DNA from 2 places in the Streptomyces sp. PsTaAH-124 genome. Region 2 is predicted to be linked to the other one. Evidence: riboswitches for the same ligand, from Rfam matches in the RefSeq annotation. Region 2 holds a riboswitch; the other holds the start of a gene.
What was found. Region 2 has a riboswitch for S-adenosylmethionine ahead of thrC (threonine synthase). Riboswitches for the same ligand answer to the same signal wherever they lie in the genome.
Positions count from the first base shown of each region.

Region 1: linked by a shared signal. The riboswitch ahead of B086_RS0115945 (aminotransferase class V-fold PLP-dependent enzyme) and the one ahead of thrC (threonine synthase) in region 2 are both predicted to bind S-adenosylmethionine.

Region 1 covers NZ_KB892169.1:104,953-109,344, forward strand. The annotation lists gene B086_RS0115935 (cytochrome b) at 1-263, shown strand, start outside; gene trpD (anthranilate phosphoribosyltransferase) at 413-1,477, shown strand; SAM riboswitch class IV at 1,582-1,698, shown strand; gene B086_RS0115945 (aminotransferase class V-fold PLP-dependent enzyme) at 1,883-3,298, shown strand; gene B086_RS0115950 (Lrp/AsnC family transcriptional regulator) at 3,335-3,616, opposite strand; gene B086_RS0115955 (rhomboid family intramembrane serine protease) at 3,613-4,365, opposite strand.
Region 2 covers NZ_KB892167.1:35,648-40,039, forward strand. The annotation lists gene B086_RS44985 (hypothetical protein) at 1-682, shown strand, start outside; gene B086_RS0114025 (glucosyl-3-phosphoglycerate synthase) at 714-1,658, opposite strand; SAM riboswitch class I at 1,855-2,016, shown strand; gene thrC (threonine synthase) at 2,034-3,320, shown strand; gene B086_RS0114035 (MoaD/ThiS family protein) at 3,317-3,592, shown strand; gene B086_RS0114040 (cold-shock protein) at 4,024-4,227, shown strand.

The sequences.
Region 1 (4,392 bases), on a different contig from region 2:
TCAAGCGCCTGCCGCACGGTGAGTTCATCGAGGTCCACGAGCCGCTCAGCCAGGAGCAGCTGTACACCCTCACCGCCCACCACCAGTACGAGCCGGCCGAGATCGGCCCGACGGTGGACGAGAACGGTGTCGAGCGCAAGGTCGGCGGTACGGAGAAGCTGCGCGCCAAGCTCAGCAACGCGTACTACGGCGAGGACAGCCAGATCTCGAAGCCGACCGTCGAGGAGTACAAGGAGATCACGAGCGGCCACGGCCACCACTGATCACTGACCCCTGAGCGTCGCCACGCCAGGCCGGAGGGCCCCGTCCGAACCCCGGACGGGGCCCTTCGCCGTCCTCCGGGCTGGATAGGGTGGATGTCGATACGAGAGGTAGCGTCCCGGAGTCCGGGACACCGAATCAGGAGCGGCTTATGAGCGCTGTGACCCCCGCTGGAGGCGACACCGCGGCGGGCCGTTCCTGGCCCGTCCTGCTGAACGGCCTGCTGGACCGCCGTGACCTCACCGCCGACGACACCGCCTGGGCCATGGACCGGATCATGGGCGGCGAGGCGACCGACGCCCAGATCGCCGGGTTCGCGGTGGCGCTGCGTGCCAAGGGCGCCACCGTCGCGGAGATCACCGGCCTGGTGCGCACGATGTACGAGCACGCCAAGGTGATCCAGGTGCCCGGCGCCACCGTCGACATCGTCGGCACCGGCGGCGACGGCGCCAGGACGGTGAACATCTCCACCATGTCCTCGATCGTCGTGGCGGGCACCGGCGCCAAGGTCGTCAAGCACGGCAACCGGGCCGCGTCCTCCGCCTCCGGCGCCTCCGACGTGCTGGAGAAGCTGGGCGTGAACCTCGATCTGACGCCGCGCCGGGTCGCCGAGGTCGCCGAGGAGGCCGGGATCACCTTCTGCTTCGCGGTGAAGTTCCACCCGGCGCTGCGCCATGTGGGCGCGGCCCGTGGCCAGCTGGGCATCCGCACGGTGTTCAACCTGCTGGGCCCGCTGACCAACCCGGCCCAGGTGAAGGCGCAGGCGGTCGGCGTGGCCGTGGCCCACGAGGCGCCCATCGTGGCGGGCGTCTTCGCCGAGCGCGGCAACTCCTCCCTGGTCTTCCGGGGCGACGACGGCCTGGACGAGCTGACCACCACGGCCACCTCGCGGGTCTGGGTGGTGCACGAGGGCACGGTCACCGAGGAGCGCTTCGATCCCCGCGACGTCGGCCTCGACCTGGTGCCGGTGGAGGCGCTGCGCGGCGCCGACGCCTCCTACAACGCGGAGGTGGCCCGCCGCCTGCTGGACGGCGAGCACGGCCCCGTACGGGACGCGGTGCTGCTGAACTCGGCGGCTGCCCTGGTCGCCCTGGAGCCGGGCTCCGGGACGCTGGCGGAGCGGATCAGGGCCGGTATGGCGCGGGCCGCCGAGTCGATCGACTCCGGGGCGGCCCGGGGCACGCTGGAGCGCTGGGTGGCCGCCAGCAACGCCTGAGCGCCCCCGCGGTGCGCGTCCGCACGCGGTGAGGTGACGCAAGGCGCGGTCCACGATCCGGACCGCGCCTTGCGCACAGAAGATCGTGTGGCAGGATGGCACCAGGTCATGAGTGACAGCCATGTGGCCCCGGCCGGCTGTCCGGCAACCCTCCGTCCGTGGCGGGGTGCCCCGGGTGAAGACCAGGTCGTAGGCAGCGAGGTCTACGGCAAGCGCGGACCCCTCGCGCGCTTCCCGAGGAAGTGCGGGGCCAGGGGTCCTGGTCGGTCGAGGGAGCCTTCCGTGAGCAAGCGAATGCGTTAGGGCGCCGAGCCCCGCCTCCGCACACCCACTTCACCCTTCCGCGCCGGTGCCCCGTGCCGGGCTCGCGCGGTCGGTTCACCCTGCTTTCACGGGAGTTCCCCCATGTCTGTCTCCACCGCTGCCGCCGACCAGTCCGTCTGTGCCCCGCTGCCCGTTCTGGGCCGGGATGTCACCGTGCCGCTCGTCACCGGCGGTGAAGTCACCTACGCCGCCCTCGACTACGCGGCCAGCGCCCCCGCGCTCCAGCGGGTCTGGGACGACGTGGCCGCCTACGCGCCGTACTACGGCAGCGTGCACCGCGGCGCCGGCTACCTCTCCCAGCTCTCCACCGACCTGTTCGAGAACGCCCGGCGCACCGTCGCCGAGTTCCTGGACTGCCGCATCGAGGACAGTCCGGGCGAAGCCCGGTCCGGCAAGGGTGGTGGTGGGCGACGGGAGGGCGACCAGGTGGTGTTCACCCGGTCCACCACCGACTCGCTCAACCTGCTGGCCCGGGTGGTCCCGGCCGATTGCCGGGTGTTCGTCTTCGAGACCGAGCACCACGCCTCGCTGCTGCCCTGGCGCGACGCCCAGGTGACCTATCTGAACGCCCCGCGCACCCCGGAGCAGGCCGTGGCCACGCTGGAGCGGGCGCTGGCCGACCGCGAGCCCTACGGCCCGGCCCTGGTCTGCGTCACCGGCGCCTCCAACGTCACCGGCGAACTGTGGCCGGTACGGGAACTGGCCGCCGCCGCCCACGCGCACGGCGCCCGGATCGTGCTGGACGCCGCCCAGCTCGCCCCGCACCACCCGGTGTCCGTCAAGGACCTCGACGTCGACTGGGTCGCCTTCTCCGGGCACAAGCTGTACGCCCCCTTCGGCTCCGGCGTGCTGGCCGGACGCGCCGACTGGCTGCGCGAGGCCGAGCCCTACCTCGCGGGCGGCGGAGCCAGCCGCCGGGTGTCCCGCCGCACCGACGGGGGAGTGGACGTGGAGTGGCACGACAGCGCCGCCCGCCACGAGGCCGGCTCGCCCAACGTCATCGGCGCCTACTCCATCGCGGCGGCCTGCAAGGCGCTGACCGAGGCCGGGTTCGACACGCTGGTCGCCCGCGAGCAGCACCTCATCGACCGGGTCCGCGAGGGCCTGGCCGCGGTCCCGCAGGTGCGGGTGCTCTCCCTGTTCGGGGACGACGCCCCGCGGGTCGGTGTGATCTCGTTCGTCGTCGAGGGCTGGAACAGCTCGCACTTCGCCGCCGCGCTCTCCGCCGAGTACGGCATCGGCGTGCGCGACGGGCTCTTCTGCGCCCACCCGCTGGTACGCACCCTGCTCGGCAGCGACCCGCAGACCCAGGGCGAGTGCGGCGCCCCCGAGGCCGCGCCCGGCGAGAAGTCCCTCAACGCGATCCGCGTCAGCTTCGGCGCGGGCACCCCCGACGAGCACGTGGAGCGCTTCGTGACGGCGGTGCGCGAGCTGGTCAGCGACGGCGCCAAGTGGCGCTACCGCACGGAGGACGGCCGCTGCGTCCCGGCGGTGTGAGGCGCGCGGCCCCGGAGGCGGCGGACCGGCCGGAGGTCAGGAGTCCAGACCGATGGCGAACGCCGCCTCCAGGTCGTGCTGCGAGTACGTACGGAACGCCACGTGAGTGTCCGTCGCCTCCACCCCGGGGATCTTGCTGATCCGGCCCGGGATGATCTCCGCCAGGTCCTCGTGCCGGCCCACCCGCACCATGGCGATCAGGTCGTAGGTGCCGGTGACGGAGAAGACCTCGCTGACGCTCTCCAGCGAGGCGATCCGCTCGGCGATCTCGGGGATCCGGTCCACGCTGGTCTTGATGAGGACGATCGCGGTGATCACGGCTGGTTCTCTCCCTCGGGGGCCGGAGCGGGGCTGACCTTCACTCTAGCCGTGCGCCCGTGGCCGGCCCACGCGCAGCCGAAGCCGAGGCCGAAGCCGATGACATGGGCCAGGTACGCCACGCCCGGTCCGTCGCCGGCCCGGCCGGCGGCCAGCCACTGGAGGGCCGCCCAGAAGGGCAGCACCACCCAGGCGGGCAGGCGCAGCGGCAGGAAGAACAGGAACGGCAGCAGGCTGGTCACCCGGGCCCGCGGGAACAGGTACAGGAAGGCGCCGAGCACCGCCGAGATCGCCCCCGACGCCCCGACCAGGGTCTGGCCGGAGTCCGCGTGCGCCGCGGCGTACCCCAGCAGGGCCAGATAGCCGCAGCCCAGGTAGAACAGGGTGAAGCGGACCCGGCCCAGGCGCTGCTCGGTCATCGCGCCGAAGACGTGCAGGAAGAGCATGTTGCCGAGCAGATGCACCCAGCTGCCGTGCACGAACAGGGCCGTGGCCGGGGTGAGCGCCGCCCGCGGCGAGCCCGAGAACAGGTCCACGGGGACCACGCCCCAGCGCCGGAAGTACGCCTGCTGGGCGAGGAGTAGTCCGTGCCCGGTGCCGTAGGACGGGATCAGGCCGGAGGCCGGGCTCATCGCGAAGACCAGGCAGCACAGGGCGAGCATCGCACGTGTCACCGGCGCGCGCGTGGTCCGTACCGCCCGCAGGGCCCGGAGGACTCGGGCGGGCACCGCGTTCCTGGAGCTGGTCATGTGCACAGAGCATGGCGTAACGGGACG
Region 2 (4,392 bases):
CACCGCGGCGCTGCTCGCCGCCGGTGTGCTGGCGCTGGCCGGCTGCGACGACGACTCCGGGACGCCGGCGGCGCACTCGGCACCGGCCACGGCCACCGCGGCGGCCGGCAGCGCCGCTCCGGAGCCGTCCGGGGAACCGGCGACGGAGTCGGCGAGCCCGCGGCCCGCCGCGTCCGCCACTCCCGCCCCGGCCGCCACCCTGCGCGACTACACCGGCTCCGGCGTCGGCGCGGCCGTCGCCGCGGCGCGGGCCGGCGGCCTGCGCTACGCCGTCCATCTCCAGGGCACCGGCCGGAGCGCCTCCTCCTGGGGCGCCGCCGAGAAGGTCTGCGAGCAGCGCGCCGACGGCGGCGCGGTGACGTTCACCGTGGCGCGCGACGGCCGCGACTGCGCCGGTGAGCCGCTGCACACCCCGGCCCCCGCGAAGACCGCCTCCGGCGGCGGCAGCGGCGGCGGGAACAGCGGCGGTGGCGGCACGACCGGCGGCAGCGGCGGCGGGAACAGCGGCGGCGGCAGCAAGGCGTGCGCCCTCACCAGCCCGGCCGGCAACTGCTACGCCGACGGCCAGTTCTGCGCCGCGCGGCACCACGGCATGAGCACCTACGGCAAGGGCGGCGAGTACCTGACCTGCGCACAGGACGGCGCGGGCCGCTGGCGCTGGTCCGACGGCGTGGCCGGCTGACGGGGGCGGCCCCGGCGCGGCGGGCCGCCGGTCAGGCGACCCGCCGGGCCGCGTACTCCGCGATCTCGCTCATCGGCGGCCGTTCCTCGGTGTCGACTGAGTACGTGCGCGGCTCGAAGCCGTCTGCGCCGCGCTCGAACTGCGTGAGCGAGGGGCGCACCAGATGGCCGCGGGCCAGCCGGAGCTGGGCGGTGCGGTAGATCGCGGCGGACATCCGGCCGAGCGCCTGCCCGTCCTGGTGGCGGTGGAGGCGCTCACCGACGTCGACCTGGGCCAGCGCGTCCAGGCCGACCAGGTGCAGCGCGTCCACGAGCATGCCCAGCTCGACGCCGTAGCCGACCGGGAACGGCAGCTGTTCGAGCAGGGAGCGGCGGGCCGCGTACTCGCCGCCCAGCGGCTGCACAAAACCGGCCAGCTGCGGCCAGTGCATGTTCAGCAGCGGCCGGGCCATCAGCTCGGTGACCCGGCCGCCCTGCCCGGCGGCGGTACCCAGCGGCCGGTCGTACATGGCCTTGACCAGCTGGACGCCGGGGTCGGTCAGCAGCGGGCCGACGATCCCGGTGACGAAGTCGGCGGAGAACTCGCGCAGATCGGCGTCGACGAAGCAGACGACGTCCCCGCGGGTCACCAGCAGCGAGCGCCACAGCACCTCGCCCTTGCCGGGCACGGCGGGGATGCGCGGCAGGATGGTGTCGCGGTGCACCACCCGCGCGCCCGCCGCGGCGGCCACCCGCGAGGTGCGGTCGGTGGAGCCCGAGTCGACCACGACGAGTTCGTCGACCAGCGGCACCCGCGTCATCAGCTCGCGGCGGATCACGGCGACGATGTCCCCGACCGTCTCCTCCTCGTTCAGCGCGGGCAGCACCACGCTGACTGTGGCGCCGCTCGCGCGTTTGGCGGCCAGGACGCCGGGGAGCGGCCGGTCGGCGACGGACCAGGAACGTGTCCTCAGCCAGCGCTCGACTTCTTCCAGCACGGTCGGTGGCTCCTCACTCCTGCGCGGCACTCCCGCGCGGCTCGCTGCGGCCTGCGGTACGGACCGGATCACATCATCGTGTGATCTGTCTCGCGGTTCGGACGACGGTCTCTCGCTGTCCTGGCCGTCGGTTACAGTCTTGAACAACGCGGACGACCGTCGCATGCCGGGGTCGCCGCGACCCACAATCGAATACCGCTCATCCAGAGGGGCAGAGGGACACGGCCCGATGAAGCCCCGGCAACCCTCCAGCCGGTCTCGTACCGATCGCCGTCGCGCGGTCGCCACCGCGAGGCTCCCGGCTCGGGAAGGTGCCAATTCCGTCTCACGGCGAGATGCGTCGTGGGGAAGATGAGGAGAAAGGGCCTCGCCTCCATGGCTGTGCAGACAGTTGCCACCAGCACCGACTCCACCGTCGACCTCGGTCCCGCCGCGGCGCTCAGCTGCCGCGAGTGCGGTCACCGCGTGCCCCTCGGCCCGGTCTTCGCCTGCGAGGAGTGTTTCGGCCCGCTGGAGATCGCCTACGACTTCTCGGGCTACGACACCGAGGAACTGCGCGGGCGGATCGAAGCGGGCCCCGCGAACATCTGGCGCTACGCCCCGCTGCTGCCCGTCCCCGCCGACGTGGCCGGCAAGCCGAACATCAACCCCGGCTGGACCAAGCTCGTCCAGGCCGACCGCCTCGCCGCCGAACTCGGCGTCGACCCCGGCAAGCTGTTCGTCAAGGACGACTCCGGCAACCCGACGCACTCCTTCAAGGACCGCGTCGTCGCCCAGGCGCTGGAGGCCGCCCGCGCCTTCGGCTTCACCACCCTGTCCTGCTCCTCCACCGGCAACCTGGCCGGTGCCGTCGGCGCCGCCGCCGCCCGCGCCGGACTGCGCTCCTGCGTGTTCATCCCGCACGACCTGGAGCAGGGCAAGGTCGTCATGGCCGCGATCTACGGCGGCGAACTCGTCGGCATCGAGGGCAACTACGACGATGTGAACCGCTTCTGCTCCGAGCTGATCGGCGACCCGGCCGGCGAGGGCTGGGGCTTCGTGAACGTCAACCTGCGGCCGTACTACGCCGAGGGCTCCAAGACGCTGGCGTACGAGATCTGCGAGCAGCTCGGCTGGCGGCTGCCCGACCAGATCGTCGTCCCGATCGCCTCCGGCTCCCAGCTCACCAAGGTCGACAAGGGCCTGCGCGAGCTGATCGCGCTCGGCCTGGTCGAGGACAAGCCGTACAAGATCTTCGGCGCCCAGGCCGAGGGCTGCTCGCCGGTCTCCACCGCCTTCAAGGCCGGACACGACGTGGTGCGCCCGCAGAAGCCGGACACCATCGCCAAGTCCCTCGCCATCGGCAACCCGGCCGATGGCCCCTACGTCCTGGACATCGCGCGCCGCACCGGCGGCGCCGTGGAGGACGTGACGGACGAGCAGGTCGTCGACGCGATCAAGCTGCTGGCCCGCACCGAGGGCATCTTCGCGGAGACCGCGGGCGGGGTGACGGTCGGCGTCACCAAAAAGCTCGTCGAGAGCGGTCTGCTCGACCCGTCGAAGACCACCGTCGTGCTCAACACCGGTGACGGCCTCAAGACCCTGGACGCGGTGGCCGGTACCGGTCTGACCGCCACCATCCGCCCCACCCTGGACTCCTTCCGAGAGGCTGGCCTCGCATGAGCGTGACCGTTCGCATCCCCACCATCCTGCGCACCTACACCGGCGGGCGGGCCGAGGTGAGCGCCGACGGCGCCACCCTCGCCGAGGTCATCTCCGACCTGGAGAAGAACCACACGGGCATCGCCGCGCGCGTCCTGGACGACCAGGGCAAGCTGCGCCGCTTCGTCAACGTCTACGTCAACGACGACGACGTCCGTTTCGAGCAGGGCCTGGAGACGGCCACCCCGGACGGCGCGGGCGTCTCGATCATCCCGGCGGTCGCCGGCGGCTGATCATTACCGTCGGTAATGACGGTGATCGGAGTATCCGGTGAATTGCCCCCTCCGCGGGAGAAGCGGAGGGGGCAATTCCATGTGATTGAGCGCGGTAGAGTTGGGGAAGGCGCCCCGGATCTCCCGGTCGAGCGCCCCTTGATTTCTGCCGCCCGCCGATGAGAAACAGCCAAAATCCGCGGGTATTTTGCGGCTTTTGCGGTGTTTATGGGGCCCGACTTGCCCGGGGTTCGGCTGAATTCGCGTCACATTCCGGACCGCTCCCGCCCGGATTTCTCGTCCGATTGACCTGTTGCAGACGGCAGTTGGACAGATACATTCAGCCGCGGTCGACGCGTTCCGGCGCACGCCCCCGATTCACGGGCGGTGAGGTCTGACCCGGATCCGCGAAGTGCGGATCTGTGCAAGGGCCAGTAATAGGGGAGTTAGGCATGGCTCAGGGCACCGTCAAGTGGTTCAACGCGGAGAAGGGGTACGGCTTCATCGCGGTCGACGGTGGTGCGGACGTCTTCGTCCACTACAGCGCGATCCAGATGGACGGCTACCGCACGCTGGAAGAGGGCCAGCGGGTCGAGTTCGAGATCTCGCAGGGTCAGAAGGGCCCGCAGGCCGACATGGTTCGCGTCACCGCCTGAACGTACGTCACGCGAAGGGCCCACACCTTGCCGGGTGTGGGCCCTTCGTCCTGCCCGCCGGGCCCCGCCCCCTCCCCTCTGTTCGCCTCCGGCTGATCCCGGCCGGTCGAGGCGCGCTCCCCGCCAGAGGCGCTTGCACTCGACCATGCCGAGTGCTAATCATTG